Regions from separate parts of the Brevibacillus jepli genome, predicted to be linked through region 3. Evidence: riboswitches for the same ligand, from Rfam matches in the RefSeq annotation. Region 3 holds a riboswitch; each other region holds the start of a gene.
The links. A riboswitch is a leader RNA that binds a small molecule or an ion and turns the genes downstream of it on or off. The one in region 3 is predicted to bind S-adenosylmethionine.
Positions count from the first base shown of each region.

Region 1: it holds a riboswitch for S-adenosylmethionine, as region 3 does, so the genes downstream of both, mtnK (S-methyl-5-thioribose kinase) here and metH (methionine synthase) in region 3, are expected to answer to the same signal.
Region 2: it holds a riboswitch for S-adenosylmethionine, as region 3 does, so the genes downstream of both, AB1L17_RS28545 (methionine ABC transporter ATP-binding protein) here and metH (methionine synthase) in region 3, are expected to answer to the same signal.

Region 1 covers NZ_JBFEFW010000009.1:95,180-106,135, forward strand. The annotation lists gene AB1L17_RS11885 (DNA polymerase III) at 50-559, shown strand; gene AB1L17_RS11890 (MFS transporter) at 1,047-2,231, opposite strand; gene AB1L17_RS11895 (ABC transporter ATP-binding protein) at 2,261-4,345, opposite strand; gene AB1L17_RS11900 (ABC transporter ATP-binding protein) at 4,365-6,107, opposite strand; gene AB1L17_RS11905 (GNAT family N-acetyltransferase) at 6,244-6,819, opposite strand; gene mtnA (S-methyl-5-thioribose-1-phosphate isomerase) at 6,914-7,954, opposite strand; gene mtnK (S-methyl-5-thioribose kinase) at 7,951-9,180, opposite strand; SAM riboswitch class I at 9,315-9,459, opposite strand; gene AB1L17_RS11920 (anti sigma factor C-terminal domain-containing protein) at 9,556-10,728, opposite strand; gene AB1L17_RS11925 (sigma-70 family RNA polymerase sigma factor) at 10,737-10,956, opposite strand, start outside.
Region 2 covers NZ_JBFEFW010000041.1:23,937-34,892, reverse strand. The annotation lists gene AB1L17_RS28565 (LCP family protein) at 1-325, shown strand, start outside; gene AB1L17_RS28560 (spore germination protein) at 396-1,847, shown strand; gene AB1L17_RS28555 (GerAB/ArcD/ProY family transporter) at 1,859-2,983, shown strand; gene AB1L17_RS28550 (Ger(x)C family spore germination protein) at 2,983-4,143, shown strand; SAM riboswitch class I at 4,249-4,365, shown strand; gene AB1L17_RS28545 (methionine ABC transporter ATP-binding protein) at 4,475-5,488, shown strand; gene AB1L17_RS28540 (methionine ABC transporter permease) at 5,489-6,154, shown strand; gene AB1L17_RS28535 (MetQ/NlpA family ABC transporter substrate-binding protein) at 6,215-7,054, shown strand; gene AB1L17_RS28530 (peptide ABC transporter substrate-binding protein) at 7,246-8,904, shown strand; gene AB1L17_RS28525 (SRPBCC family protein) at 8,966-9,415, opposite strand; gene AB1L17_RS28520 (AraC family transcriptional regulator) at 9,532-10,335, shown strand; gene AB1L17_RS28515 (peptide ABC transporter substrate-binding protein) at 10,588-10,956, shown strand, end outside.
Region 3 covers NZ_JBFEFW010000003.1:117,266-128,221, forward strand. The annotation lists gene AB1L17_RS04335 (YcdB/YcdC domain-containing protein) at 1-1,372, shown strand, start outside; gene AB1L17_RS04340 (YjcZ family sporulation protein) at 1,440-1,547, opposite strand; SAM riboswitch class I at 1,760-1,861, shown strand; gene metH (methionine synthase) at 1,979-5,425, shown strand; gene AB1L17_RS04350 (bifunctional homocysteine S-methyltransferase/methylenetetrahydrofolate reductase) at 5,458-7,323, shown strand; gene AB1L17_RS04355 (YutH/CotS family kinase-like spore coat protein) at 7,383-8,372, opposite strand; gene AB1L17_RS04360 (mismatch-specific DNA-glycosylase) at 8,448-9,026, opposite strand; gene AB1L17_RS04365 (hypothetical protein) at 9,141-9,290, opposite strand; gene AB1L17_RS04370 (hypothetical protein) at 9,438-10,415, opposite strand; gene AB1L17_RS04375 (3-ketoacyl-ACP reductase) at 10,562-10,956, opposite strand, start outside.

The DNA.
Region 1 (10,956 bases), on a different contig from region 3:
CCATTTTCCTCATGTTCCTAGAAATAAAGAATAGAAAGCAGGTACACAAATGGCTATGTTTCTTTATCATGCAATATTGCCTGAAGATCATGATCACCATGTTTCAATCGAAGAAATTATGAGTCGAGGGATAAAGTATTCAACAAAATCTAATAACTGGTATGGGAATGGTGGGGAAATTAAGTCACAGATAGCTGATAGGTTAAAACCTCTTAATGCTCCTATCTGGGTGAACTTTCAGACAGCTATAGGAGTAAACATAGAGCCTCACAAGCCTAAATCGTTTTACTTTCCTATCTTTACGGATAAAATTTTAGTTTTTGATGGGAATATTACAATGAATATATATGACCAATCATTCTATGAAGATAATAAATTCACCTTTGAAGAGGCGTTGGATTTTGATACTGGTGAATCTCTTGAGCATTGGATCAAATTGTATTGGAATAGTATGATGACACTAGGAGAGTACTTGTTAAAAAAACCTTATCTAAAACCAGAAGTGTTGGTTTTTGAGTCAATACCTAAAGAGATCATTCGCGTATGTGAAAATTCGTAAATGTGTACATATCTCGATTTACCCCCTTAAAATTTCAGCAATCCCCCCTTATTTTCGATTTGTCACCTGCATGCTTCTTCAAATCAAAAAAGCTCAATCACATTTTTTCTAAAGAAAAAGGTACAGTCCCCTCATCTTTTGTGAGTGACTGTACCTTTCTCAGATCAACCGGTCTTTTTTTGTAGCCTCTTTGTCAGTTGCTATGGCTGGGAAGTTGCATTAGTAGTGGCAGGTGCAGGTACAGACGGTGTCGGAGCCTGGGCGTCATCTGAGAAAAACGGGATGATTACCAGACTGAGCACGAAAAACAAAATCCAAGCAATGCCTCTTCTGAAAATGCATGGTGTCAGCATTGGGTAACCCCTTCCAATCATGCAGTTCTACTTACTATTCATACGCTTCCCTCCTTGATGCCCGTTTATGCTTTTTTGGGCGAAAAAAATAAAAGCCTCGCCAAAAGCTTGGCGAAGCTTACCCATCTTTGTATTTACCCCTGCTTTTGCAACGGCATCGAATACGTCTCTTCTTGGCTTGCTTTTTGTTTGAAAAACAGGCAAGCTGCCGCAAAAACAATAAGCAGCGATCCCATCAGCCAAAAGATCGTCCACGGCTCCCACATGTCCATCAGCAGGCCATTCACATTCGGAGCCAAAATACTGGCGACACCAAAATTGACGCCCGCGATAATTCCTGCGGTAGGAACCATCGATGCTGGTAAAATATCTGCCGAGAAAGCCAATCCCAGCGAGTAAAAGGAACCAACAGCCGCACCTGCTATAGCCAACAGCAGCATCATCAGCCATACGTTTTCACCTGCAAATGGGAATAAGAAGAAGGCCAATCCCCCTACGAGAGCACACACGAGCATAACCTGTTTGCGTCCTATGCGGTCACTCAATGCCCCCAGCGGCATCTGCAAGATAATACTTCCCACGACAAACGACGGAAGGATCAAGGAAACCCATTCAACGGACAAGCCCGTACGCAAGGCATACACGGGAAAACTTCCGTTGAGTGACGTCTCCATGAAGCCGTACAAAAACGAAGGAATCAGCGCCAGCCAAGCGAGTCGCAAAACAAACGCGTATTTGTTTTGCTTCTTTTCCGTTTGTTTGATCTGTTCGGGAAACTCATTTTTGATCCGGGATAATAGCAAAAAGGCAACGAGATACAAAGCGAGCAGAGCGCCAAACGGTACCCAAATCCCCAAATGCAACACACTTAAGCCCAATGGACCAATACTGAAGCCCACTCCATAGGCCAGCCCGTAAATGGAAAGATCACGTCCCCGATTCTCGGGAGCTGCAATCTTGGTCACCCACATTTGGCTGGCGTAATGCAAACCGCTATCGCCCACACCCATTAATAAACGCAAAAAGAACCAGATTGCCAAATGGTTAAACATCGGGATGAGTGCTGTTGCGATCGTCACCAACAGCAACCCCCACAATATCGTGGCCCTGTATCCGATGCGCCGCAGCGGGATTTCCAAAAATGGATTGACCATGACCATCCCAATATACAAAGCAGCAGCGTTGAGTCCGTTCATCACGGATGAAACACCTTGTTTTTCCAATAATACCGTCAGCATCGGGATCGTCAAGCCTTGGCTTAACCCCGCAATACCGACAACCAATATCAACACCCAAAAGGTGTAGCGCGACTGTGACATGGTGTTGTTTCTCCTTCCTAGCTCCCTACTTAAGCACTCTCTACAGAAGCACTCCCCTGCTGAAGCTGATACATTTTTTGATACAGCCCGTTCTTCGCCATCAGTTCATCATGCGTGCCTCGCTCCATGATTTCTCCACGGGACAGAACAAGAATCTGGTCAGCGTGCTGAATCGTCGACAGCCGATGCGCAATGATGAATGTCGTCCTACCTTTTGATAGTACATGCAATGCTTCCTGAATGGCTAGCTCTGTTTCACTGTCAATGCTTGCCGTAGCTTCATCCAAAATCAGCATGGCAGGATCGGCAGCCAGTGCCCGTGCAAAAGAGATCAGTTGACGCTGGCCTGCGGATAGCGTCATGCCTCGCTCAACGACTGGCTCGTCATAGCCACCTGGCAGCTTCGAAATGAATTCGTCAGCGCGTACGGCTTCTGCAGCCCGCTTCACTTCTTCATCCGTAATCGTTTCATTATACATGCGGATATTGAATCCAATGCTTCCTGTAAACAAGAACGGGTCCTGCAAAACAAGTCCGACATGACTGCGCAGCGAGTGCGTGTCAATCTGTCTCATATCCTGTCCGTCGATGAAGATACTCCCTTTTGTCACCGGATAAAATCCGAGCAGCAAATTCATCAAGGAGCTTTTCCCTGAGCCGGTATGCCCAACCAGTGCAATCGTCTGACCAGGCTTCGCGGTGAAGGAGACGTTTTTCAAGACGTAATCGTCACCTTGATAGGCAAAGGAGACATGATCAAATACGACTTCTCCACGCGGGCGCTCGATCTGTGCACCGGTTTCTGCCTTCTCCGGCAGCTCATCCATAATTTCGAAGACACGCCCCGCCGAAATCGTCGCCTGCTGCATTTGCGACAAACGGTTCATAATCATGTTGATCGGTTCGAAAAAACGTCCCATATAGTCTACAAAAGCAAAAAGCGCACCGAAGGAAATCGCACTGTGAAAGGACGTCGAGCCGTAATACCAGACGATCAGGGTCAAGGAAATTTTCCAGATCAGGTCTACTGCTGGGCGCAACAGCAAGGATTCCAGATTGATTTCCTTCATCCGCACCTTGAAGTAATCTGCGTTTACATCTGAAAACTCCTTTTGCACGCCTTTTTCCCGACGAAGAGCCTGCACGATTGTCATGTTCTGGATCATTTCATTGATCGTCGTGTTCATATCACCGAGCTTCGCCCGAATCACCGCATAATAGCGGGAACTGTACTTTTGATATACGTAGACCAACAGTACGAGCACGGGCACCGTCAAAAAGCAGAAGAGGGCCAGCTCAGGCTGCAAGATGTAGAGCGCGATCAAGATTCCGATCAAATACAGACCGTTCTGCACAAACGTGGCGAGCACACTTACATACAGCTCGCGAATGGCTTCTGTGTCATTGCTTACACGCGAGACCAGCGCACCTACTGGCGTCTTGTCAAAAAAGGCAACCGGGAGCTTTTGCAGATGGATAAACAGCTTCATCCGCATCTGCTGAATGATGCGCTGCGCGATTTTTTGCAGCCACAAAATCTGGACGTAGTTGAAGCCAGCCGAGAGCAAGATCAGTGCTCCATAGCCTACGGACAGCCAGACAATGGGCAGGACATCCCCCTGATACATCGCCTTGACTTCTTCTGCGGTCAGCCGAATGCCTGTCGAAGTCGCTTGATTGCCTGAGGCATCCTTCGTCGTTACCTCGAAGCGCTCCCGTCCGTTTTCCGGTGCTATCGGGGTGATTTGCTTCTCGGCGTTTTGAGTTACCTTGCCCGCTACCAAATAATACGTCGTGCCTTCTGCAAGCACGGTTACCTCTTTTTGTTTAACGCTGTTGATTACGAGACCAGTCTTCGCTGCCACATCTTCGCGAATATAATTCGTACCGTTGAGTGAGGCGACTTGGCCCTCTGCTTGCTGTGGTACCTCGTCCAGTTGATACCAGGGCTTCTGGATCGCCAGGATGTGATTATCGATCATGACCTTGGCTAAAAATGGACCTGCCAGCTCAGCGCTCGTTCCTAATAAGAGCAGGAACAGCGCTCCGAAGATTTGCTTTTGAAAGGGTCTGGCGTAATCGGTCAGACGCCCCCATATATTTTCTTTGCTCATGAGACGCTCTCCCCCTCTCTCAACCGGCCACATCCTGTTCCATTTGCTGACGGCGGTACTGCTCCGCATACCAGCCATTGAGCAGCATCAGCTCGTCATGTGTCCCTCGCTCGACGATCTGCCCCTCATCCAACACGAGAATCAGCTGCGCATGCTGTACGGCAGACAGGCGATGTGCCGTAATAATCGTCGTTTTATCCGCGCGCTCCTGTCGCAGATGCCGGAGGATGCTCTCCTCTGTCCGCGCGTCAACCGCCGATAAAGAATCATCGAGAATCAGAATCCCCGCATCCATCAGAAGAGCACGCGCGATGGAAATGCGCTGTTTTTGCCCCCCGGAGAGGGTGACCCCCTTCTCTCCAACCATGGTTTGCAAGCCCTCTCTGAATTGAGCCAGATCTCTACTCATTTCAGCCAGCTCCAAAGCGTGAATGACGTCCTCTGTTGTCGCTTCCGGTTTACCGAATGTGACATTCTCAGCGATCGTCCGCGAGAACAGCAAATGCTCCTGAGGTACATAGGCGATTTTTTCCCGCAGCGTATCGAACGCGAGCTCCTCAATCGGGATTCCACCGATAAACAGCGCCTGCTCCTTCATCTGATATTGATGCAGCAAGGCACGGCAAAGAGTCGACTTCCCGCTTCCCGTCCGCCCGACAATCCCAAGCGTTTCACCCTCACCCAAACGAAACGAGATGTCGGTGAGTGCCGGCTTGTCAGTTCCCGGATACGCAAAGGAAAACTGGCGTGCTTCCACGGTATTGGCTGCTTGGTTCGTGATCGGATTCGCAACCTCCGTCACATCTGGCTTCTCCACCATTAGCTCTGTAAAACGCTTGTGAGAAGCGCCACCGCGTTGCAGCACATTGACCAGCCAACCAAAGGCGAACATGGGCCAAATTAAAAGTCCCAAGTATAAATTGAACGCAACCAAATCACCCAAAGAAATCGCGCTGGTAAAAACCAGATACGTCCCATAGCCCAGCCCGATCAAAAAGCTGAAGCCAATAATAATTGCGATCGTCGGCTCAAAAAGGGCGTCGATCCGCGATACGCTCACATTTCGCTCCAGCGTTTTTTCACTGACCTTGCGATATGCTTCTACATCGGCTTTTTCCTGAACGAACGCTCTCAAAACACGAACACCTGAGACCGATTGTTGTACATGATCGTTCATCTCTCCGAAGGCTTCCTGCGCCAAGTAAAAGCGCTCATGCAGCAGTCTTCCATAATAAGCAGTAGACCAAGCCAAAAACGGCATCGGAATCAGTGCAGCCAACGTCAGCTTCCAATCGATCGCTGTCACCATGACGCCCAGCGTTAACAAGGTCATGAACAGCGCATCGACAAGCGTAAGCACCCCTGTACTCGCCGTTTGTTCAATGGCAGGAATATCGTTTGTTGCAACTGCCATCAGATCTCCACTGCGTTTTCGATGAAAAAATGACGGGGTCATTCTCGTCAAATGGGCAAACAGTCGCTCTCGCAACGTCCGCTCCAATATCAAGGCTCCCCCATTTAACAAGTACCGCCATAGAAAGCGCAATCCATACAAGCTAACACCCAATGCGAGCAAGATGACCACCGTTTGCGTCAAGGCAGCGTTTGTCAGGGAACTGTTACGTATAGAATCGACCGTGTCCCCGATTAGCTTCGGAGGCCAAAGCATAAGTACGTCAATGATGAACAGCACAGAAATTCCAATGATGTACCGCTTCCAATGGGCGCGAAAAAACCACGATAATTGCCGAAGAGTCTGCATGTAAATCACCTCTATTTATTCAAACCTAATTGCAGGACTAAAAAAAGGGCTTGCGAATCACGCGCAGCCCTCTTGATCTGTCCTCACCATCGTAATTTACAGAATTTTCATTGTCAATCTGCCCATACAGTTCAGTCTAACTTTTTTTATCGGTTTTCCAGTCAAGCCATTCCTCTTTTAGCAGGCTGTAAGTCGCATGATCCACGTAATGATCGTAAAGGAATTCATTCCGACGGAGTACCCCTTCCAGATGAAACCCTAATCGCTCCGGGATCAATCTGCTCTTGTAGTTTTCCGTAGCAGCCTGAATCGTTACTTTTTCCAAATCCCAAGACCCGAAGATCAAAACGTCCAAATAGGTCGCCACCGCTTCTGTCATCAAGCCCTTGCCCTGGAACTCTGCACCCAGCCAATAGCCAATGGAAGTCTTTTTGTTGATCCAATCCACCGTATGTACGCCGACTGTTCCCGCCAGACGCCCTTGGTACCAAATGCCGTAGTTAATGCCGCGATTATCGTTGTACTGATTGATCGTCGCTTGGATGAATTGGCGCGAATCCTCCACTTGCTTTGTAAAATTCAGCCACGGCAGCCATTCCCTAAGATTCTCCCGGTTCGAATCCGTAAGCAAAAACAACTCCTCAGCATCGGCTAATTCCAACTGTTTCAGGTACGTGTCTTCATTGATTGCTATCCTTTGAATATTCGGCATACGACTCTCCCCTTTTGTTGGATATTTTACTAAAAAACGCTAAAACGAGCAAAAAGCGCTCGCCAGCAAGAGGGCGAACGCTAACAGATGTCGTTTACTTTTTGCTATTGCCGATCTCTTCCGGCTTGAAAATGCCTGTCTCCGTGACAATGGCTGTGATGTACTTCGCTGGCGTCACATCGAACGCAGGATTGTACACCTTGATATCGTCTGGAGCTACCTGTTTGCCCAAGCCATGAGTAATTTCTTCGGCTGGACGCTCCTCAATCGGAATATCTGCGCCTGTCGGTGTCTCCAAATCGACGGATGACAAAGGTGCTGCTACGTAAAAAGGAATGCCGTGTGCTTTTGCCAATACTGCTACCCCATACGTACCAATTTTGTTGGCGACATCGCCATTTGCTGCTACGCGGTCTGTACCCACGATGACAGCCTCTACTTTTCCTTGAGACATGACCATCGCCGCCATGTTGTCGCAGATGAGCGTCACATCAATCCCTGCTTGCTGCAGCTCAAAAGCAGTGAGACGAGCACCTTGCAGTACCGGACGAGTTTCGTCTGCGTACACTTTCAGATTCCAGCCGCGTTCCTTTGCCAAATAAAATGGGGCGGTAGCCGTTCCATACGCCGCCGTAGCCAATGCCCCTGGATTACAGTGCGTGAGAATTCCCATACCATCATGCAACAGCGTGAGCAGATGCTCTCCGATAGTCCTGCAAACTTCAGCGTCTTCCTTTTGAATCGCCAGTGCTTCATCGAGCACGGCCGCCTTCAACTCGGCAATCGACGCTCCGCTTTCTTTTTCCACCCGAGCCTTGATGCGATCCAACGCCCAGAACAGATTCACGGCTGTCGGACGGGAAGAGCCCAGATAATCAGCCTGCTTGGTCAGCTCCTGCCAAAACTCGTCATAGTTACTCGCTTCACTGCCACGAACGCCCAGGTAGAGCCCGTAAGCAGCCGCCATGCCAATCGCTGGTGCGCCGCGCACTTCCAAGTTACGAATAGAACCCCATACCTGTTCGGAGGTGGTCAAGTTCAAATAGATCGTTTCTACTGGCAGACGTGTCTGGTCAAGCAAGACCAGTGCATCATTCTCCCACTTTACAGGTGCCAATCGTGTGCTGGTTGTCATACTGTTGTAGCCTCCTGATAGTAACGTTCGGTCACAGTGCGAACGATGTCTGTGATGTCTGTCGATTCGTCTATGCTGCCGCGACCGAGAATCAGCGCTTCTCCAATCGAGAGAGCCAGACGCTCTGCTTCTGCGCGGGTATGGTCGTCTTCAATGGCATTCAGGTCCGCTACTCCTGCCAAACCGATAACACGGCGCAAGATTTTGCATCCAGCATAGCCTGCTGTATCCTGAATCACGCGCTTCACGTAGCTTTGCCACAGTCCTTCGACATGGGCGCTGCGCTCTTTCGCGTGCTTGTGCCAGAGCTGAACGAATTGCGAAACGAATTCATTCCAGACATCCTCGACCGTTTCCAGTAAATATTCGCGATACGCTTCCCGTTCTCCTTGATCTTTTTGCAAACCGTGCTGTCCTGCGTAGTTGAGCAGCAGATTCGCAATGACCGCCCCAATGTCAAAACCGATGGGACCGTAGTAAGCGAACTCCGGGTCGATCGCTTTCAGGCTGTTTTCCGTGATGAAAATACTACCCGTATGCAAGTCACCATGCAGCAGCGCTTCCGAGCGCGTGAGGAAATCGTATTTCAGCTTGGCGATTTCCAGCTTCAGCGGTTTGTTGTTCCAGATCGCCTCGACCTCTCGACGGATCAGCGGGTTGAAATTGTTGGTTGGCGCATTTTCATACGGATCGGTAAAGACGAGATCCTCTGTGATTTTGCATAATTCTGGATTTATGAATGTTCCGACTAGCGCTTTTTTATCGTACGGATGCGCGCCCAAGTCAGAAGTGAAGAACAAGGTTTGCGCCAGAAAACGACCAATTTGTTTCGCGAAAAGCGGATAGCGTCTTCCTTCTATCAGACCTTTGCGCATGATGATGTGGTCCCCGACGTTTTCCATGACGGTCAACGCGAGTTCCCCATCGAAGTGATACACCTGCGGCACCAGGTCTGGTACGTATTTGTGCTGAATGCGGAGTGCTTCGCTCTCGATGCGAGCCCGATCAATCGTCAGCGGCCAAGATTCTCCCACGACGCGGGCAAAAGGCAGTGCTTGCTTGACAATGACGCTCTTTCCGGTTGCCGGCTCCTGAATGTCAAAGACCAGATTGAGGTTGCCATCCCCGATTTCGTGGCTGGTCAGCTCTGCTCCTTCACTAAAAAGTCCCGGTATTCCTTTTACGTACTCTACTGCTTCCTGCTCAGTCAATGCGCGATATGCCATGATTACAAAACTCCCCTCTACGTATTTTTCCTCTATCTCTACTTGTTTTGTTTGCGTACCTGGAGTAAAAAAAAGACCTCTTTTCCCGAAGAAAAGAGGTCGTGTCGTCACGTGTAAGAACCGTGTTGATGTCCCCCTTATCTTCCAGACCACTTTTGTTTCTGCAGGAATTAGCACCGTGCATGTCGCCTGTCAATCATTCGCTGCTCGCGTCTGAATGGCGTCATGTCGGTTGCCGGGTATCATCGGGCCAGTCCCTCCACCTTCTCTGGATAAGGTATCCAAAACGTATTCGGTTTTTGATTTAGTTTGAATCATACAACCAACGCTTCCACGATGTCAACACCCTTTTGTGCAAAAATTCGCACCTTGCTACTAGTAGGTGTAATGTATTCCCGAGGCCGCGGGTCGCTCCCAATTCCACCAGTCTACCTTGCCTAAAAGCGCTGCTGTAATTGACTTTTCAGCCTTGAGCTTCAGGAGTTCTTTCGTAGGTCCGGTGAGGACAGCTCCGTAGATTCGCACTCCGTTTTGCTGCATGTAGTTGTATCGTTCTGTAATTTGTGGGTCCCTATGAAATAACAAGGATCTGCCGATCTCGCGAGTCAAACCTTCTCTCTCGGACAAGTACTTCATTTCGTTCAAATAAGTCGCCATCCGCCTATCCCATTCTCCGTTTACAAGAATAGGTCCGCCATAATTCAGCTCATGCTCTGCAAAACCCCATACACGTCCCGGGCCCAACATCAATTTTCCATCTTCACTCTCCTTGGTCTCTACCCCTGTGTCTACGGCAAACCAAACCGTATCTTGTCCCGAAGAAGGAACATGACGTGAAACCAATTCATAATACTCCTCGTACGTCAGGAAACGATCGAAGGAAATCGCAAGCTGAGAAACAGTTCCCTCAGGCAGCTTCTCCATCGTCGTCCAGGCAGGTGATGAGAAAGACTGTGTATCCTGCGTTGCCCCCTCTTTCGGATAACGGAAATATAGCTTCTGCTCCCTGACCCCATTCAGCCATTGCGGCCCAGCATCTACGTTCCACAGCACATTTGAGCTTTCAAAGCGGCCAGCATTCTTTTCTTCCGCTCCAACCCTTTCACGCAGCTCCATGCTGATATTGCCGTATAGCAATCCGACCTGCGAGCCACTCCCGCCTACACTTACACCTGGCTGAGTAAAATTAACCATTGCCTTCGCGACGCGGAACAGATCTTCATGCATCAGTGACCCTACCCAGCCATTCAAAAATAACAGCACCATAGCAGTCAAAAAGGGAAGCCCTATGGTGAATCCAGCGTTGGACAACCGATTTTTCCATTTCCCCCGGCGAACAATGGCACGCTGTTTTTCAGCCGACAACGTTGCAGTCTGTTTTGCCTCCGTACTGTCTTCACCCATTTCTTCCCCCAGCAACAACCTCTCCAACCGCTGTGCGTACTCCTCGTCAGCGGCAATCTCCTCCTCGAATCGTTTTACCTCTTCCCCTGACATCTCTTTACGCAAATAAGCGAGCAGCCTTTGTTCCCGCTCATGATCACCCATATTCTTCACTAGCTCTCCTCCCTCCACAACTGCCGCATCTTTTGTCTCCCCCGAAACAACGAACGCTTGACGTCTGCCAAATCAATTTCAAGCACTTCTGCCATTTCCGCGTAGGTAAACTGCATCGCTGCCAGTAAAATCACTTGTCGCTGTTTTTCCGGTAGTCGCTCCAAATAGTCATAGGCAATTTCCCACAGCTCCTTGTTTACGAGCTGATCTGCCGGGTCT
Region 2 (10,956 bases), on a different contig from region 3:
CGCAGTTGCGAATCAGATGAAGAACGGCACGACGCTGATTCAACTTCCTACGATTTTGAAGGAAGTAACTCCGTACATTCAAACCAATATCAGTTCGGTGGACATGCTGAAGCTATCTGCGCTCGGATTAAAATTAGACACGTTACAACCAGGCAACTACCAATTGCCGCCGATGGGGATGTTCCGTGAATCGAATCGGGCTGGCTCTGTTTTGATTCCAGATGTCGATCAGGTTCAGTCATTCATCCAAGAAAAAATGGCACCTCCTACAGAAACGACGACCATTCAACCTGTGGGAGAAAATAAAAACAGCACGCAAAACTAAGCGTGCTGTTTTTTTGTGTTTTTTAGGAAAGACTAACCATGATTTTCTAAGTGCTGAGGTGACAATGCCGATGGATCGGGAAAGTGCACGCAATTGGTTTACGCATACACACGACTTGATCACTGAACACATCGACGAGCCTGAAGGGCGCGTGAGACTTTTCTTTTTATCCACCATGGCGGATGCCAAGGTTGTTTACAGTGAGCTTATCCCGAAGCTGCGCGAGATTTGTTTGGAGGAAAGCGGAATTGAAGAGGTAGGTCGGCATTTAGGAGCTTCTAGTAGCAACCGGGTTTTTGATGAAGGGGGAGCCATTGAGCGTTTACTTAGCGGTCATATTGTCGTTCAAGTGGAAGGGGCGTCCTACGGCGTGTCTTTTCCCAGCGACGGAACTGTTGGCAGAAGTATTCAAGCACCCGAAATCGAAACAGTTGTACTCGGTCCACAGATCGCCTTTGTAGAAGAACTGAATGTGAACATCTGCATCATCCGAAAATATATGTCTACACCAAAATTGTTCCATGAACGATTGAACGTGGGAAAAAGCATACAGATGGATGTGTCGATCCTGTATTTGAGCGGAACGGCAGATGAGGAAAATGTGAATACGGTGCGTCAACGCATTCAAGATTTGGAATTGGACAGCAGTCTGGATTCTACCATACTGGCACAGCATATCGCAGACAATGAGAAATCTTTATTTCCTACTCTTCAGCAAACAGAGCGTCCAGACCGTGTCGTACATGGATTGCGACAAGGACAGATTGCCATACTCGTGGAGGGGAGCCCGTTCGCTTTGCTCGGGCCAACCACCCTGCTGCAATTTTTTCAGTCACCAGATGATTATTACTTGCGTTGGAGTCTGGCTACCTTCAACAGGCTCATGCGTACCTTTGCCATGATTTTGTCCCTGATCCTGACGCCAATCTATGTGGCTGCGCTGACCTATCATTACGAGATGATTCCGGCTGATCTCTTGCTTTCCCTCGCGCAATCACGCTCCCGTGTACCGTTTCCGCCGCTGTGGGAGGCAATTTTGATGGAGCTGATCATTGAGCTTTTGCGGGAAGCGGGGGCAAGGCTGCCGACCAAGGTTGGTCAAACGATTGGTATCGTGGGCGGTATTGTTATCGGACAGGCAATCGTTCAGGCTGGATTCACCAGCAATATCTTGATTATTATCGTTGCCCTCGGTGCTTTGTCTTCCTTTATTGCGCCTAGCTATATGATCGGTTCGACGATCCGGGTTGTTCGATTTCCAATGATTTTGCTGGCGGGCATGCTGGGGGCATTGGGTATTGTGGCCGGATTTAGCTATCTAGCCAGTCATTTGCTGCGTCAAACCAGCTTGGGTCGTCCGTACATGTACCCCATTTACCCCGTGCGCTATTCTGATTGGAAAGATGGCTTTATTCGCGCTCCATTATCCTCCCTTTCCGAACGCCTCAAGTTTTTTACACCAGAACGAGTACATCGTTTTGACAGGAGAAAAGCCAAAGAGAAGAAAGACATTGACGAGTAAGCGAGGCTGCTATGAACATAAACATCGAAGTAAGCAAGGGCAATACTATATCGGCATATCTTGCGGGGATTCTTGTGCATGGCGCTCAGCTTGGGATGGGCATTCTGGGCTTCCAGCGAATCATTGCCAAGGAAGCGGGGCACGATGCCTGGATTTCTGTCATATTCGCAGCCCTGTTGACTCATCTTACGGTGTTGATCATTAACAAGACCTTGCAAAAATACCCCTCAGCCGATATTTACGGAATTCAGGAAGATGTGTTTGGAAAGTGGCTAGGAACAGGCATCAGCATCATTTATTTGACCTATTTTTTTGTGTCGGCTGGAGTCATTATGCGTACCTACATCGAAGTTGTCCAAACCTGGGTGTTTCCGAATTTGCCTACGTGGATTCTGTCTGGAATCATCCTTTTTCTAGCGTTTTACACAATAGTAGGAGGAATAAGAGTCATAGCAGGCTATGCGTTTTTTTCCATTATGGTCACGATATGGCTAATACTTGATTTGTATTTCCCCTTGAAATTTGCACGTTGGGAATATTTGCTTCCCATCATGGACACCAGTCTAGAGAACCTTTTCAATGGAATGATTGCCATGTCTTTGACGAGTGCCGGCTTTGAGATTCTCTACGTTGTCTATCCCTATGTCCAAAATAAAGATAGGGTACACAAAAGTGCCCAGTACGGGGTGCTGGTGACGTATCTGATCTATTTGCTTGTCATGATTGTGGCGCTGGTCTTTTTTAGTCAGGGTCAGCTCATGCGAACGATCTGGGCGACGCTCAATATGCAAAAAATGGTGTATCTCCCCATTCTGGAAAGATTTGAGCTGGTTGTCATTTCGTTGTGGCTTCTCGTGATTTTGCCGAATATCATGCTGTATTTGTGGTCTTCTGCCCGGGGACTCAAGCGCTTGTTCGGATTCAACCTGCGTCATTCGTTGTATTGGATTATACCCGTGATTTATGTAGCTTCCTTGACGCTATTGTCCAGGCAGGAGATGAGCCGGATGACGAATTTATTCTCCCAAATAACCCTGTACATGATTTACGTGTACCCTTATTTTTTGTACTTCATGGTCTTGCTGAAGCAGCGAAGGCAACGGGCGAAACCAACCAGCAAAGGAGAGAGTGCCTGATGCTGCCTGATCGAAAACATTGGATACGATTATCCAAACGGCTTTTTGCGGTGTGGTGTTCTAGTGTCCTCATCATGGCAGGCTGTACAGATCGGCAAATTTTTGATGAGACAGGACTCGCCACGGCTGTTGGCTATGATCTGTTAAAGGATGGAAACATTCGTGGGACAGCGATCATGCCCTCGATTAATCCAGAGGCCAAACAAAAGATACAGCTGTTCTCAGCCACCGGTGAAACGAGCAAAGGTATTCGGGATCGGATTAATTTACAATCAGATAAAAAAGTGTTGGGCGGGCAGATTCGTGTCGCACTCTATAGTGAAAACCTGGCAAAACGTGGACTTGGCAGTATCGTTGACACGTTATATCGGGATTCCTCTATTTCCAGCAGGGTTTATCTTTGCGTATTTGAAGGCGAAACCTATGATATGTTTACGTATCCCTATTCAGAACAAGGCAATATCGGAATCTATCTATATCGTATGATTGAGCAAAATATTGAAGGGGAAAAAATTCCGTCTTCCACCATGCATGAGTTTTTTCGGGCTTATTATGACAAAGGGATCGACCCGATCATGCCGTACATTGCAAAAAAGGGAAATGAGCTGCAAATCAAAGGTATCGCATTATTTCATGGGGAGCGTTATGTAGGGTGGATCACACCCAAGGAAGCCTTTTTAATCAAGCTCATGCATGGAAAATTCAGCATTGGCAGCTACGATACTTCTGTCCCTGCTCATATTTTTGGCGATGAGCAAAAGAGCCGCGGAAGTAAAAAAGACCATGTGCAGCTTGTCTTTGACACGATTGCCAGCCAATCAAAAATCGAGCTGACTCAAGTATCTCCCCCGGTCTTTGATGTTTACATCCGATTAAATGCGCGGATATTGGAATTAACTCTTCCGCTGAAGCTGGAGAATGCAAAGCTGATGAAAATCATGGAACATGCATTGGAGGAAGAGATCGAAAAAGAGCTGCAAAAAATAGTCCGCAAATTGCAGGGGCTGGATGTCGATCCCGCTGGTTTCGGGATGGTGTATCGTGCAAATAGAAGAGGGATGGCAAACATGACGCAAGCCGAGTGGAGAAAAATGTTCAAGGAAGCCACGTTTCGTTTTCAAGTAAAGTCAACGATTATTCGCAATGGCGTCATGGATTAAAAAAACTTTTCCTGCTATTACTATTGACGTGATATTTTTAAAAAGGATATAATCCGTTTTGTATCATCATGAAATAGAAAAAACGAACATTATACGTAGATATCTTTCTTATCAAGAGAGGCGGAGGGACAGGCCCTATGAAGCCCGGCAGCCGGTTCATTTTCGAATGAACGTCGCGGTGCCAATTCCTACAGGATCGTGTGGATCTTGTATAGATGAGAAGGGTGGATGCGAACGTATACATTGCGTTGCAGCCCCTTTTTCGTTTATGAAAAAGGGGATTTTACGTTTTTTAAGGAGCCATAAAGATTTTGGTCGGGAGGTGGATGTGTTGATCCAACTGCGTCATTTGCATAAAAGCTATCAAGTACAGGGTAAAACCATCCCAGCGTTAATGGGGATCGACCTTTCCATAGAAAAAGGAGAAATATACGGGATTATCGGACACTCCGGTGCAGGAAAAAGTACATTAATCCGATGCATCAATTTGCTGGAGCGCCCTACTTCGGGGGAAGTTATTATTAACGGCGTCGATTTGACGAAGCTGGATGAAAGGAAGCTGCAAGAAAAGCGCCGCGAAATCGGCATGATTTTTCAGCACTTTAACTTGCTGTCTTCTTCGACAGTTGGCGAGAATGTCGCTTTCCCACTCAAGCTGGCAAAGCGTCCGAAGGCAGAGATTGATAAGAAAGTAACAGAGCTGTTGAAGCTGGTTGGCTTGGAGGCACATAAGGACAAATATCCGTCCCAGCTGTCTGGCGGACAGAAGCAGCGTGTCGGGATTGCCCGGGCGCTCGCGAATGATCCAAAAGTGCTGCTCTGTGACGAAGCTACCTCGGCCCTCGATCCGCAGACGACGAACTCGATTCTGGCACTCCTCTTGGACATCAACCGCAAGCTGGGCTTGACGATTGTGTTGATTACGCACGAGATGCACGTCATTCGCTCCATTTGTGATCGTGTTGGCGTGATTGATGGAGGTAAGATCGTCGAGTCGGGTAACGTATTGGATGTATTCCTTCGTCCGCAGCATCCAACGACACAAGAATTCGTGGAACAAGTAGCGGATTCTACTGAGCTGCGAGAAGCAGTTGAGCACGAAAAAGCCGCGGGGAACCGCACGATTGCTCGTGTCACCTTCCTCGGTGAAAAAACGTACCAGCCGATCCTATTCCAAACGATGCAAGAAACCGGTACGGTGTTCAGCATTTTGCAGGGAACCATTTCTCGTATGAAGGACACGCCATATGGTCAGTTGGTGATCGAGCTGGAAGGCGATGCTGCACAGAACCAAAAGACCATCGAGATGCTGCGCCAACGTGGCTTGGAAGTAGAGGTGATATAAATGGACTGGACATTCGAAAATGTGGATTGGGCTGAAATCGGCGAAGGTACGATGGATACGCTCACGATGCTCGGCTTTTCCACCCTGTTTACCGTCCTGATTGGTTTGCCGCTGGGAATCATTCTGTTTTTGACGTCACGCGGGCAGCTTTTGCAAAACCGCACTTTTTATACGATCGCATCCTTTATCGTCAACGTATTGCGCTCGGTACCGTTTATCATTTTGATGATCTTGTTGATTCCTGTGACGAAAATGATCGTAGGAACCTCACTCGGGGTGCTTGGTGCCATTCCGCCGCTGGTGTTCGGTGCCGCTCCGTTTTTCGCACGTTTGGTGGAAACCTCTTTGCGTGAGATTGATAAAGGCGTGATTGAGGCAGCTCAGTCCATGGGTGCTTCCAATTGGCAGATCGTCTGGAATGTTCTTTTGCCAGAGTCAAGATCAGGCCTGATCGCGGGTATTACGATCACGACGGTTACGCTGGTATCCTACACAGCAATGTCTGGGGTAATTGGCGGTGGTGGTTTGGGTGACTTGGCGATCCGTTACGGATATCAGCGTTTCCAAACCGATGTTATGATTGTGACTGTTGTTATTTTGCTGGTGATGGTACAGATCTTACAATCGCTGGGGGACCGTCTGGTTCTCAAGTTCAGCCGCAAGTAGGATCTTTCCATATAGGTTTTCTAAAAATAAGACTAAATACATGCAAGGGGGAAATCATTCATGAAAAAGCTAGTCGTATCTGTACTTTCTACTGTATTGGCATTTTCTTTGGCAGCTTGCGGAGGCAAAACAGAAACAGCACCTGCTCCAGCTGAAGGTGGCGCACAAGGCGGACAACAGGAAGTAACATTGAAGGTAGGCGCTTCTCCCGTTCCACACGCAGCAATCTTGAAGCTGGTTCAACCAAAACTGAAAGAACAAGGCGTGAACCTGGAAATTCAAGAGTTCACCGATTACGTACAACCTAACGTTCAATTGAACGAGAAACAACTCGACGCTAACTTCTTCCAACACAAGCCTTATCTGGAAGACTTCAATAAAGGACAAAACATGAGCCTGGAGCCAGTAGTGGCAGTACACATCGAGCCATTCGGCGCTTACAGCAAAAAAGTAAAATCTGTGGATGAATTAGCTGATGGTGCAACTATCGCACTGCCTAACGATCCAACAAACAGCGGTCGCGCACTGGCACTTCTGGAGAAAAACGGCGTGATCAAGCTGAAAGAAGGCGCTGGCATCAGCGGTACCGTGAAAGACGTTGTTGAGAACAAGAAAAACCTGAAGTTCAAAGAAGTAGAAGCAGCAATGCTGCCACGCGTTCTGGAAGAAGTAGATCTGGCATTGATCAACACCAACTATGCGCTGGAAGCAAAGCTCGTTCCAACCAAAGATGCTCTGTTTATTGAAGACAAAGAATCACCATATGCGAACTTCCTCGTAGCTCGTCCTGACAACAAGGATTCCGAAGCGATTCAAAAGCTGGTGAAAGAACTGAACTCACCTGAAGTGAAAAAGTTCATTGAAGATGAATACAAAGGCGCGATTATTCCAGCGTTCTAAAGAAAAAATAATAATTGATCGATCAACGAAACCCAACTGGCTCAAGAAGCTGGTCGGGTTTTATTTTTGTTTATAATATAATGAATTTTTATAAAATTTAGTTAAATCTATCCTAACCCCGTTTTCAAGACTTTTCCAGTCGAGTATATTGTGGTTGATATGAGAAAATATAGATAAGGGGGAATATTCAGATGAAACTAAATTTTAAAGTGTTTCTTGGCGCGATGCTGGTTGCCGGAAGCGTATTGGCTGGATGCTCCACAGGTACACAGCCTGCAGGACAGACAACTACAGCCCCACCTGCACAAGGAACAACAACGCCTGCCCAAAAGCCTGCAGATGCAAAAGCACAGGTATTTCGGGCGAATATTACAAGTGAGCCATCCACAGCGGACCCCGGTCTTGCGAAGGATGCCACCTCAGGAGCTATTGTTCGTGCTACCTTTGACGGCTTGACTCGCTTCGATGAGAATTCCAAGCCCATTAATTCGGTAGCGTCCGATGTAAAGCTCTCGGATGACAAACTGGTGTATACGTTCACGCTCCGCGATTCCAAATGGAGCAATGGTGATCCAGTAACAGCACATGACTTCGTGTTTGCCTGGAAGCGTGCACTCGACAAGACTTTTGGTGCTGAGTATGCGTACCAGCTGTACTACATTAAAAATGCGAAGCTGATTCACGAAGGCAAAGCTAAGGTTGACGATCTCGGTGCGAAGGCAATCGATGACAAAACACTGGAAGTCACGCTGGAGAATCCAACGCCATACTTCCTGGAGCTGACGGCTTTCTACACCTACTACCCGGTTAACCAAAAAGTAGTGGAAGCTAATCCAAACTGGGCAAAAGAAGCAGCGACGATCGTGAGCAACGGTCCGTTCAAAATGACGGCGTGGGAGCACAAGAGCAAGATCGTCCTCGAAAAGAATGAGCACTACTGGGATAAAGACGTAGTGAAGCTGGGTCGCATTGAGTTCTCGATGATTGAGGATGATAATACAGCCCTGTCCATGTTCGAAAACGGTGAGCTGGATTGGGCAGGTCAACCGCTCGGCGGACTTCCAACCGATGCGATTCCATCCCTGAAGGAAGCGGGCAAGCTGGTTGTCCATCCAAAAGCGACCATGTATTGGTACAAGATGAATACGACAAAAGGGCCGCTCAGCAATGTGAAGATTCGTAAAGCATTGTCCTTATCAGTTGATCGTCAGACGATCGTAGACAACATCACCCAAGTTGGTCAAGTACCAACGATGGGGATGCTGCCGCAATCCATGATTATCAATAAGGATGGCTACTTCAAGGATAACGATGTAGAAACGGCGAAAAAGCTGTTGGAAGAAGGCATGAAGGAGCTTAACCTGACAAAGCTGCCAACCATCACGCTGTCCTACAATCCAACCGATCGACACAAGAAAATTGCCGAAGCGATTCAGGACCAATGGAAACAAAAGCTTGGCATTGAAGTAAAGCTCATGGTGAAAGAGTTCGCCGTTCACTTGCAGGATTTGCATGAACTCAATTATGAGATTGGTCGTATTGGCTGGAATGCAGACTTTAACGATCCGATGAACTACCTGGAAATGTTCCGTGAGAAAACAGGAGGAAACAACGACACGGGCTGGGAAGATCCGCGCTATCAAGAGCTGCTGAAGCAAGCTGCGGTAGAAACGGACGCAGAGAAGCGCAAGCAGCTGTTTGCAGAAGCTGAGCAAATCTTCATGGATGCCATGCCTCTGATCCCACTGTTCACGGATGTCGATGTATGGGTGCAAAGTGAAAAGGTGAAAGGCGTTCAGGTGGATGGACTCGGATTTATTGACCTGAAGTGGGCAGAAATGACGCAATAACGTTACTAACAAAAATCCCGAGGACAGGACAATGCCTGGTCTCGGGATTTGTTTTTTGTTTTTAGTAGCCAAAATCAAGTGTTTTGCCTGTCTCCGCATACGTCTTGATCGCGGATAGCATCATCGGCCAATTGCTGCTGGCGCTTGCGTGGGAGGGGTGGTTCTTTGTCCATTGATCCTGGATCAGGGTCAGCTTGGTGCAGCCGCCAATCGGTTCTAAGGTAATCGTGACGCGAGACTCCAATTCCGCATGATTCTCGTAGTAGGTAGGACCAGGATGTTCAGTAAAACTGAAAATGCGATTTGGTTCCAGCTGCAAAAACTTTCCGTAAACATGCACCGTCTCGTCACCGTCTTTTCCAGGACCAACATAAGCCAACTCGTCCCCTACTTGAAAAGTCGAACGGATCGTACAACCGAAGAAAGTACTCTGCACGCCTTCATCGGAAGTAAGGACATGCCAGACTTGCTCTGGTGTAGCACCAATATAGAAATCAAATCGAAGATCCATCGTTTTACCTCCTGAATTTTTCATTTGGGAATTGTAATCGGTTCTCCCAACTACTATTCTTACTATAAGAAGATTTTGGTAGTGTGTATTGTAAAAACACGACAGGAGGACGCGTCTTGGATAATCAGACTGCCAAGCTCCCAAAGGGTGTTCTGCATGCCTTGATCGGACAGAAGAAATTTTCGCTTGTCAGATATGAGCCATCTGCAGCAATCAGCTATTTCGTGCAGCACTACTGGATCGTGCGGTGGGATTTGCGTACAGAGCAACCCTACTCACAAACAGTACTGGCTCACCCCAATGTGAATCTGGTGTTTGAAAAAGGAGCAACTGGCATTTTTGGTGTAGCCCGTACGACTTCCTCGCATCTGTTAGAGGGGCAAGGTCAGGTTTTCGGGGTGAAATTCACGCCGGGAGGTTTTTATCCTTTTCTGAATGCACCTGTGTCAAAGCTCAGCGGCACTTCTACGAGTCTGGAAGCAGTGTTTGGTGTTACGACAGAGCCGTTAGAAGCTGAAGTGCTGAGCCTGTCCGATGATGAGCAAATGGTTAAACGGGTAGAAGCCTTTCTATTAGAACACTTGCCGAACCCCGACCCGAATGTAGCGCGCATTAGTGAAATCGTCAGGATGATTCAGGCTGATCGGTCCGTGCTAAAGGTCGAGGATGCGGTACAGTTGACCGGAATGAGCATACGGACGATGCAGCGCTTGTTTGATCGCTATGTAGGTGTTAGCCCGAAGTCGGTTATCCAAAGATATCGACTGCATGAAGCAGCAGAGCAGATTGACCAGGGAACGGTCGAAGATTGGCTCGATTTGTCTACCTCTCTCGGCTACTACGATCACTCTCACTTCATTAGAGACTTTCGAGCAATTGTCGGCGTAGCTCCGATTGAGTATCGACGCATCCAAGTTTAATCATAGTGAACCCTTTCGGCTGATGCCTGGAGGGGTTCTTTTTCTGTCTCCCAACAGCTGCATAGTTTTCCTTATGAGAGGCATACTTCTTGATGATGAAAATATGAAATTTATTTCCTTTAATATAATTTGATGTTTGAATAAAACATAATTAATTTTACTTAAAATGTCTTCAATATTACTAAAAATGCAGTATATTGTTTGAGTAGCGTTCAATGAATTTTTACCGATAGAAAAAAGGGGGTCAACACCATGAAAAAAAGCGTTTTTGCAGCAATGAGTTCTATTCTGGTTCTTAGTGCGGCGCTGGCTGGCTGTGGCGGTGGCGGTGGTGAGAAAGCAGGCGAGCAAGGCAATGCTTCTAAGGAGCAAGCAAGCGGTCCTAAAGAATTGAGAATGAACATGATGTCCGAGCCACCAACTGCTGACCCTGCATTGGCTGAGGATTCTACTTCCAGTGCGGTTCTGCGTGCAACGTTTGATGGTCTCACCCGTATTGGCGAAGATGGCAAACCACATCCATCTGTAGCAGAAAAAATCGACGTATCCGAAGATGGTCTTACTTATACATTCACCCTGCGTGACAGCAAATGGAGCAACGGGGATGCAGTTACTGCAAAA
Region 3 (10,956 bases):
TCTTTTTGATAAAGCAAAGAACAGCGATGGCATGTCACTGGACGTAGGGAAAGTCAATAAGGTAGGGCACCAGGCTTCTCTTCGTATCGTTGGGAATGGGCAAGCCCTGGAATTCTACTCCGTTGAGAAGAAGGATGAAAAGAAAGCAGAAGGAGAAAAAGCCAAAGAGCAAGAGCGTCAGTTCCTGAGCAAGCTGCTCGGAGCAGATAGCGAGAATTATCGACTGGCGGACGAGAGCAAGCCAGGCTTGTACCAACGTTATCATAACGGATTGCCGGTATTATCTGATGTGATACGCATATCTACAGATGAAGCTGGTAACCTCCTGTTTTTCAATAAGGAGCCCGTCACATTCGACGCTTCGCAGTACCCGGATGTGTCTACTGCGGTTTCTGAAAAGGTCGCCATCGAAGAGCTGAGTGAGCACATGAAGCTTCGATACGTACAAATGCTTGATACCAGCTCCGGAGAAAAAGTAGAAAAAGGCAAGCCTGTCTTGGAGTACACGCCTGGTGTTTCCTTCATGCTGGCGGGACGAGAGGATGGAACGGAGTGGAACATTGATGCGACAACCGGCAAAATTGTGTATGGTACGGGAAACAACGGTCTCGCATACGATCAGTTGAATACAAAGAAAGCCCATGCGATTTCAACTCCGAAGGATTACGTCAAGGTTCGCTCCAAGGAGGAGGCAAAAGCACTGCTGCAAGCCGAATTTGGCATACAGGTAGATGACTCGACCTACAGAGAGAGTACGATTGATCGCGATGGACGCAAGGAATATGTGTGGAATGATAAAAACGACAAATATATCGGTGTAGAAGTTATTGCAGAAACAGGCAGTGTCGTAGGACTGGGAACACCGCGATCGGATACGAAAGTCACAGTCAAACGCGAACAAGCGGAAGCAGCAGCACTGGCTTTCCTGCATAAATACGTCGATCCAGGCGTAACAGAAGTACAATTGGCGCAGGTCTTGGATGCAGGCGAAGCGAATCCGGTGTCATCAGGAGAATGGGGATTCGAGTATTTCATAAGCAAAGACGGCATTCCTGTACTGGACGACGATAATCCAAATTCGGCCTATTCGGTAACGGTCGATCCCTCGACGGGCAAAGTGACGAAGTTCCATAATTTTAGAGAGACGCATGAACTGGTGGAGCTGCCTGCCGCAGGCAACATCGTCTCGAAGGACAAGGCTGTAGAGGAGTATTTACGTGTCATGCCTTTAAAGCTGGTCTATTTGATAAAAGATGTGGATCAGAAGCAATTAACGCAGCCTAAGCTGGCTTATGTGCCGTGGAGTGACGAAAAACTGGCGAATAAAAGAATGACGATCGATGCTGTGACAGGTGAGATCATTACCAACTAAAAACGAAAAAAAGGCTATCCCGCAGCCATTCCTGATGGCTTTTGGGATAGCCTTTTTTATCACTTATCTAACAGTCGTCACACGAACACCCAATAATTACCAACAGGATAAACAGCACGAGCACGATTGCGAAGCAGTCACCGAAAAATCCGTTACCGCAGAATGATGTACTCATCTTGCTTTCCCCTCCTTTCCGTTATACTCCAGTCTATACACGAATGCCGATATTGGATTGGGCGGATGCCCACTGATGCAAAAATGGGCGCGTAAGTGGAGTGGCTCAGTAAAAAATAGACAATTCACAATTGACGGGGAGACAAAGGGGGTGTTAAGATACTTGCAAACATTCAAGACAATTCGTAAAACAACTAAATGACAAATGTACGACTCTTATCCAGAGAGGCAGAGGGACTGGCCTGATGAAGCCTCGGCAACCGGTAAAAATCCGGTGCCAATTCCAGCAAAGCTACGTGCTTTGAAAGATAAGAGGATGTCTCAGGCGTTTTCGTATCTGCTGACAAATCCTCTTCTTTCAAAGAAGAGGATTTTTTTATGTACCGAACTACTGAGAAATAAGCCGATGCAAGGGAGAAAAGGGGCACGTCAATGAAACCAACTTTTCGCGAACAGCTTTCCCGGAAAATTCTGATTCTGGATGGTGCGATGGGCACCATGCTTCAACAGGCAAATCTGACAGCAGATGATTTTGGCGGTGAGGCCTATGATGGCTGTAATGAACTCCTGAACCTGACCAGACCAGATGTGATCCGTTCGATCCATGAGAAATATTTGGAGGCGGGCGCAGACATCGTTGAGACGAATACGTTTGGTGCTGCTTCGATCGTATTAGCTGAGTACGATGTGGCTGATAAAGACCTTGAAATCAATATAGCGGCTGCCCGCTTGGCCAGAGAAGCGGTGGATGCCTATTCTACGGAGGAGTGGCCGCGTTTTGTCGCAGGAGCGATGGGACCTACGACCAAAACTCTTGCGTTAACAGGCGGTGTCACTTTCGATGAGCTGGTCGAGGCGTACTATCGTCAGGCAAAAGGCTTGATTCTCGGCGGCTCTGATGTTCTGCTTTTGGAAACCTCACAGGATACGCTAAACGTCAAGGCTGGAGGAATCGGTATTCGCAAGGCTTTTGCAGAGCTCGAGACAGAAATCCCGGTGATGCTGTCAGGGACAATTGAACCGATGGGCACGACGCTGGCGGGTCAGAACATCGAGGCCTTCTATTTCTCCTTGGAGCATTTACAGCCAGTTTCGATTGGTCTGAACTGTGCGACGGGACCGGAATTCATGCGTGATCATTTGCGGACGCTGTCGGGGCTCGCCCACTGTGCAGTCAGCTGCTATCCGAACGCAGGATTGCCTGACGAGAACGGTCATTACCATGAAACGCCCCAAGGACTGGCTTCCAAAATGCGCGCATTCGCTGAACAGGGCTGGATAAATGTTGCGGGTGGTTGCTGCGGAACGACGCCAGACCATATCAGAGCCATGGCGGAAACATTGAAAGACTGCAAGCCGCGCAGCGCAGCTGTAGACCCGCTGAGTGTCGTCTCCGGGATCGATGTTGTTTATGTCGAGGATGACAATCGTCCTCTACTTGTAGGGGAGAGAACCAATGTCATCGGCTCCAAAAAGTTCCGTGATCTGATCGCGGGTGGCCACTATGAAGAAGCATCTGATATTGCCCGAGCCCAAGTGAAGCGTGGAGCACACGTCATCGATATATGCTTGGCTGACCCGGATCGCGATGAATACGAAGATATGGAAAAATTCCTACAGTTCATCGTGAAAAAAGTAAAGGCTCCTCTCATGATAGATTCGACAGATGCCAAGGTCATGGAGCTGGGACTTCGCTATTCGCAAGGAAAGGCTATTCTCAACTCGATCAACCTGGAAGACGGACTGGAGCGTTTTGAGGAAGTGGTGCCGCTCATTCACAAGTTTGGTGCAGCTGTTGTCGTTGGTACGATCGAGGAAGCGGGTATGGCTGTCACACGCGAAAAGAAGCTGGAGGTTGCACAACGCTCCTACGACCTTCTCGTGAACCAGTATGGAATAAAGCCGCAGGATATTATTTTCGATCCACTCGTTTTCCCAGTAGGAACAGGGGATGAACAATACATCGGTTCTGCGAAAGAAACAGTTGAAGGTATTCGTTTGATCAAACAGGCCATGCCTGCGTGCAAGACGATCCTTGGTGTCAGTAACGTTTCCTTCGGTTTGCCTGCAGCGGGACGGGAGGTACTGAATGCGGTCTTCTTGTACCACACGACACTCGCAGGTCTCGATTACGCCATCGTGAACACGGAAAAGCTGGAGCGCTACGCATCGATTCCAGAAGACGAGAGAAGGCTGGCAGAAGCACTGCTTTTCGAGACGAATGATGAGACGCTGGCGGCATTTACAGAATTTTATCGCCAAAAGAAAAAGGAAGTCAGTGTGGAAGTCTCTTCGTTGACTGTCGAGGAGCGCTTGGCCCGCTATGTGGTCGAGGGTTCAAAAGATGGTCTGGTGGAAGACCTGAAGCTGGCTTTGGAAAAATATGCACCGCTGGAGATCATCAACGGACCATTGATGACAGGGATGGAAGAGGTCGGTCGCCTGTTCAACGGCAATCAACTTATCGTCGCAGAGGTTTTGCAAAGCGCGGAAGTTATGAAAGCATCCGTTTCGTTTCTGGAGCCATTCATGGAAAAGAGCGATGCCGCTGCGAAGGGAAAAATCTTGTTGGCGACAGTCAAGGGCGATGTACATGACATCGGGAAAAACCTGGTGGAAATCATCTTATCGAACAATGGCTACAATGTCGTCAATCTAGGAATCAAGGTACCGCCAGAGCAATTGATTGCCGCATGCAGAGAAGAAAAGCCCGATGCAATCGGATTATCGGGGCTCTTGGTAAAATCCGCACAGCAAATGGTCATTACCGCACAGGACCTGCGTGATGCAGGAATTGATGTCCCGATGATGGTTGGCGGTGCGGCTTTAACCCGCAAGTTCACCTCGAACCGGATTGCACCGGAATATCGCGGTATCGTTTTATACGCAAAAGATGCCATGGACGGTCTGGAGCTCGTCAATCGTCTGCAAAATCCGGAAGAGCGTGATCGCTTGGTAGAGGAACAGCAGCATTTGTTAGAAGCAGTCGCAACAGAGCAGCCTGTTGTGGAGGAGACAAAAGCACCTTTGCCAGCTCGCTCAGCCATTAGCAGAACAGTCCCGATTCATCTGCCGCCAGATTGTGATCGCCATGTCCTGCGACAATATCCGATCAGCCACCTTCAGCCGTACTTGAATCTGCGGATGCTTCTCGGAAAGCATCTCGGTGTACGTGGAAATGTGGATAGATTGATAGAAGCAGGCGACGAGAAAGTACTGGAGCTGTATGGCATCGTAGAAGAACTATTAAATGAAGCGAAGCAAAAAGGAACCATTACGACACACGGTGTGTATCAGTTCTTCCCGGCACAGTCAGATGGCAACGACATTTTGGTTTATGATCCAAAAGACCACAGCAAGCTGCTGGAGCGCTTCTCGTTCCCGCGTCAGCTGGAAGAACCACATCTATGCCTCTCCGATTTCTTACGACCAGTGGAGAGCAACGAAATGGATTATGTTGGATTCCTCACCGTAACAGCTGGTGGAGGGATTCGTGAAAAGTCTACAGAGCTAAAAGAGCGTGGCGATTACTTGCGCTCTCACGTCCTCCAAGCTTTGGCTCTTGAGCTTGCAGAGGCATTCGCTGAGCGCATTCACCACGTCATGCGTGACGTGTGGGGAATACCGGACCCGGTCGAGATGACGATGCTGGAACGCTTCGGTGCCAGATATCAGGGGATTCGTGTATCCTTCGGTTATCCTGCTTGCCCGAACCTGGAGGATCAGGCGCAGTTGTTCCGTCTGCTTCGTCCGGAGGATATCGGTGTTCAGTTGACAGAGGGCTTCATGATGGAGCCAGAGGCTTCCGTATCGGCAATGGTATTTGCTCACCCAGAAGCGCGGTACTTCAATGCAGGTCCATCTATTTTTGAAGTCTAAAGATAAATGTAAACGGGAGAGAAGGGATTGAGTTGACGACGAGCAAGAAAGATTTACGAGCGTATTTGAAAGACCACCTGCTAGTCGGAGATGGAGCGATGGCGACCCAGCTGCACGGGCTGGGCGTCCCGGTTGGTGTCAGTTTTGAGGAGCTGTGCTTGTCCAATCCTCGATTGGTTCATGAAGTTCATACATCGTACTATCAGGCCGGTGCGCGTTTTTTGGAGACAAATACGTATTCTGCTAACCGAGAAGCCTTGAGCAGATACGGCTTGGAGCATAAGGTAGCGCGAATTAACCGACTCGCAGTAGCCATTGCACGAGAAGCAGCGCAGGATGATGCATATGTAGCAGGAAGCATCGGCTCGATTTTGGCTGGACGGGTGAAGAAAAAGGTTTTGGATGAGTACCGTGATCAGTATGAGGAACAGGCAATTGCTTTGTTACACGCTGGTGTAGACGGCATTATTCTGGAGACGTTCCTGGACTTGGAGGAGCTGCTTCTGGCTATCGAAGTGATTCGTCCATTAACAGATGTACCGGTAATCGCCCAGTTAGCTACCTTGGAAGTAGGGCGTACGCGTGATGGCTACGCATTGACAGATGCTTTTTCCGAACTGAAAGCCGCAGGTGCTGATGTAATCGGACTAAACTGTCGCCTAGGTCCTGCGGAATTACTCCGTTCGTTTGAAAATACGGTGATTCCAGAAGATACACTCTTGTCTGTTTTCCCGAATGCAGGTCGATTGGGAATGACTGACGGAGAATACGCCTTTAAATCATCAGCTGAATATTTCGGCCAGAGTGCGCTTCGCTTGCGTGAGCAGGGCGTACGACTGATTGGTGGATGCTGCGGAACCACTCCAGCACACGTGAAGGCGATTGCGGATGCACTCGAGTCACTCGAGCCGCAAGCGCGTGTGAATCCGACCATCGTACCAGGAGATCGTCCGTTGATTTCTGTGCAGAATACGCGTGAGAGGGATAAACCGAGCATTGTCGAACGGGTAAAAACCGCAACGACGATCATCGTTGAATTTGATCCGCCGCGTGATTTGGATGCTGATCAGTTTCTCCATGGATGCTGCGAGCTTCACAAGGCCGGAGCAGATGCCATTACGCTTGCGGACAACTCGCTGGCAACAGTGCGGATGAGCAATATGGCTCTGGGGGCACTCATGAAGGGCAGGCACGGAATCGATCCGCTTTTGCATATCGCTTGCCGCGACCGCAACCTGATCGGACAACAATCGCACTTGATGGGGCTGCATGCATTGGGGATCGACCAAATATTGGTGATTACAGGTGACCCCTCGCGCTTTGGTGATTTGCCGGGTGCCAGCTCGGTATTTGATGTGACGTCATTTGATCTGATTCGCATGGTGAAGCAGTTGAACGAAGGCGTTTCGTTCTCGGGACGACCGTTAAAACAAAAAGCACAGTTCATCGTGGGTGCTGCGTTTAACCCGAATGTTCGAAATATGGATGCTGCTGTTGCCCGTTTGGAAAAGAAGGTCGAGGCAGGCGCGGATTACATTATGACGCAGCCTGTGTACGATGCCGAATCCATACGGAATGTGTACGAAGCCACAAAGCATATTGGCATTCCTGTCTTTATTGGTATCATGCCGCTAACCAGCTCGCGCAATGCGGAGTTTCTGCATAATGAGGTGCCAGGCATCAAGCTGTCCGCAGAAGCACTCGAGCGGATGAAAAAAGTTCAGGGAGAAGCTGCTAGACAAGAAGGAATCGCGATTGCCAAGGAATTGGTCGATACAGCAGTCCGTTACTTCAATGGAATCTACCTGATTACACCGTTCAATTATTACGAGATGGCGGCAGAGCTCATACAATATACACGCCAGCAAAGCTCATTGGTAAAACAGGCTCAGGTCTAACTGTATTCTCTCGTCAAATGTCAAAGGCCCATGTGGATAGACAGGCTTCTGCCTTGCGTCTATTGCACATGGGTCTTCATTTCGTCCAGCATATAGGCGGTCTTGAGCGCTTCTCGATTGCAAAACTGTTGAATCTCGGCGATGTCCATCTGCGCATACAGCTTCTTCCGCAAAAAACGTTCGATAATATGCGGGAATGCGAGATCGACGAAGAGCAAATGCAACTGTGGGACAGATAGCGGGTTTTCTTGGAGATAGCCTCTCAATAAATGAGAGAACAATTCCTCGTTCCACTGGCCATCTTTTCGCATCGCTAGGGATAGCACACGAGCAATATCTTTGGAAGGGTAATCGTAACGAACGTCTTCCCAGTCTATGATCGCGATCCTCTGATTGCTGACCAGCAAGTTACCATTGTTAAAATCTCCGTGACAGAGAAAGTGGTTGGTCAGCGGCTCCCTTTTCCATTTGGAAAAGAATCCAGATGCTTTCAACTGTTCCTTGGCTGTCGCTCCTGCTTGTCGAAAAAAAGGAAGGTATTCCGCGATAGCAGAGTATTTCTGATCCTTCTTCCCGGCGTTGCGAAGCTCCCACTTCTCAAGAACAGCCAAATCGGTCATGTATTCATCCGACCATTTTTCTGCACCATGGTAAAGCTGGCCGTGCTTCGAGGAAAAGCCAAGCGAGCTGGCATGAAATTTGCCTAACACGATACCCACACGTTCCATGCGATTTGGGGAGTTATACGCAATATTCGGCCAGGATAGCCATTGGTGGAGCACGAAATAATTTTCCTTGTAGCTCATATATCGCTTATTACTCTTGGTACGTTGTAACGCGGGGATGAGGATGCCATTTTTGCGTAAATGTGCTTCCGCATTCAGAATGAAATGTTGACGTTCCTTTGGCAGAAAGGATGCTTTTCCGATGAACTTGCCATTGGGGGTTTCTAAGTAAACGACAAGTGATTTGGGTGTATTCCGGATGACCTTGTGATGCAGGACAGTCATGTCGTACTTTTTCTGGATCGTTCGGATGAGGTCGTCCATTGCTGCTGCCCCTCCTTACGTACTGAGCCTACCCATTATTGTACGGAAGGAGAGGCGTGGTTGACACAGAGGAATCTATGGAGGAGGCAGGGGGAGAGGGTGCCAATTCATCTGGCGTAAAAATTGACTCAGTTCTGCAAACTTGGTGATACGTTCCTCACGTGTAAAGGAGGCGTTGGCCCCACTTGTAGACGGGATGACAAACACATAGCTGCCGGGCCAATCTTCTGTCCCAAAAAAACGTTCAGGCTGTAAGCCAAGGGAAACCGGTTCCTTTTTTTGTCCAGTGGCATGACGAAATGCAGTGATGCCATTAAAGCAAATAACACGGGGACGATATTGTTGGATCATCTGGACAAACATCTCGGAACCTGTAGCGTAATCCTCGCTGCGAAGGTCTGTTGAAGAGCGAGTAGGGCGCGAAACGAGATCGGTAATGCCGTAGTTGTAGTCAAGTAGGGTAGCCGTTTCTTCCGGCAAGAGCTTGTGAGGGGTCAAGCCGCCTTCGTACAAGCCGCGCCAAAACAGGTTGGCCGGATTGGCGTAGTGGAATCCCGTTGTAGCCGATATGCGCCCTGGATTGATCCCGCAAAATAAGACCGCCAAATCGCGGCGAATGTATGTAGGTAACCATTTTTCCGTGAACTCAGCCAAAGCGAACCCCTCCTGTTTCCCACATTGTAGCACATCAGTGAGCGCTTTCAGAAAGGATCAAAAAAAGCTGCCCAATTCGGCAGCTTCAGGGTATATTCGCTCAAGAAATCGCTCTTATAACTGAGGATGAGGATACGGCAGCACTTGCTGTGGCTCATTGAAGGTGAACTGCTCCATTTCATTCCGGACGTATTTTTTCGTCTCGAATGGAACGACTTCTTGCTCTTCATTACCCCACAACCAACTTGACAGCATTTGTATCATAAGGATACCCTCCACTTTGTGGAAATGTTTTACATGTTCATCATACTCCTGTTGAGGGCATTTTTGGTTGGGGAGGTGTGAATAACGCGTGAAGAAATCGTGGATAGAACGTGAACAAAAAGGAAGCGATTTCAGTATGTACGTCAATTACTTCACGTTATGGAGAAGGTGATGGGCGAAATCCACGAAATCCAAAACTTGCGCTTTTTTCAGTCTGTCATTGGCTCTTACATGTATGTGATAGTCATATTGCGAGTGTGTCCAGTGCATCTGCCAGGCTGGAACGGATGTTGCTTGCTCACATAAAATGACTTCCACAGTTGAAACGCTTCTCTTCTCGATATTCCATTTTGTGCGTGTTCCCATATTTTTGCCTATTGCCTTGGGAAAAGGGCTTGCCAGAGATTTGGGAGCCTGCCAAATCCATATACAATCGGTTAGATTACGACAATCTCGGAACAAGAATTGGTACTCCATCCCATCAGCATGCTGGTAATTTCCTACGGAATCACAAATAAATGATTGAAAATGATCTTTGCCATCGAGAAAATATGAGCTTTGCCAATGTACGCGATTGATCGGATCATTTTCAGTCCAGCGAGGAATATGGAATCTGGCCGTATGGCTTGTTAACGCAAAAGCCTTTTGACCAATTTCTGTAACGGATTCTTGTACAGATGGAACTAAGCCTCCCAAAAAAGAAAGTAGCTCCTCAACCTCAAAGTGTCCCTCTATTACAGACAATTCTATTTGCGTGAACCATCGGGCATGAGCGGCTGCCACATTTCCCTTGTAATCGGTGCCAATAAAGCCCGCGATATCGGGCAAAACAAAGGGTTCACCTTGACCTACCAAATTGGTGTCGGCATGAATTCCCGGAATAGACCAATCGTAAAAAAATTGCTTGATGCGAAAGGATCGATCCGTTCCTGTCACTTCAAAACGAATGGATGAGCGTGTTGTTGGCGTTTCTTTTCTAACAGTCATTTCAGATAGCTTGGTGCCGAATGGAAGGATAGTTGGTTCCAGGATAACAAAATTGACATAGGCTTGTGCATCTTGAAAGGAAGTGGTTGTTATGACGTCTCCGTCCGTTGCGATTTGGGGAAATGGATTGATCCACATGCTAAACCCTCCTTTTTAAACTAACGAAACAGTAATATTTACAAAATTCTGTGTTCGCTGTCTATTTCCTTTCTTCCTATGAAAAAAGCGAAAAGTAATCCGCCCGTACGAACGGAATCTTTTCGCTTTTTTTGTAAGAGCTATTTCTATGGATTGGTGGACCACAGTCCAGCGGATTTCACAAAAATACGTTTGTTCAGCTTCAGCTGGCTGACTACGAACTCCGCAATATCCTCAGGCTGCATGGTCTTCTCTGGGTTACCGTCGGTCAGACCCAAGTCAATTGCCATATCGGTTGCTACTGTGCTAGGTGTCAGTGCCGTTACGCGAATGTTGTGTTTACGAACTTCGAGAGCCAACGATTCAGTCAAGCCAAGAACACCAAATTTGGACGCACTGTACGCGCTAGTGACAGGAGCTCCTTTTTGTCCAGCAGTGGAGGAGATGTTGATAATGTCACCGGAGTTTTGATCAATCATGCCAGGGAGCACAGCGCGAGTTACGTAGTACACACCCATCAAATTGACTTGGATGATTTGCT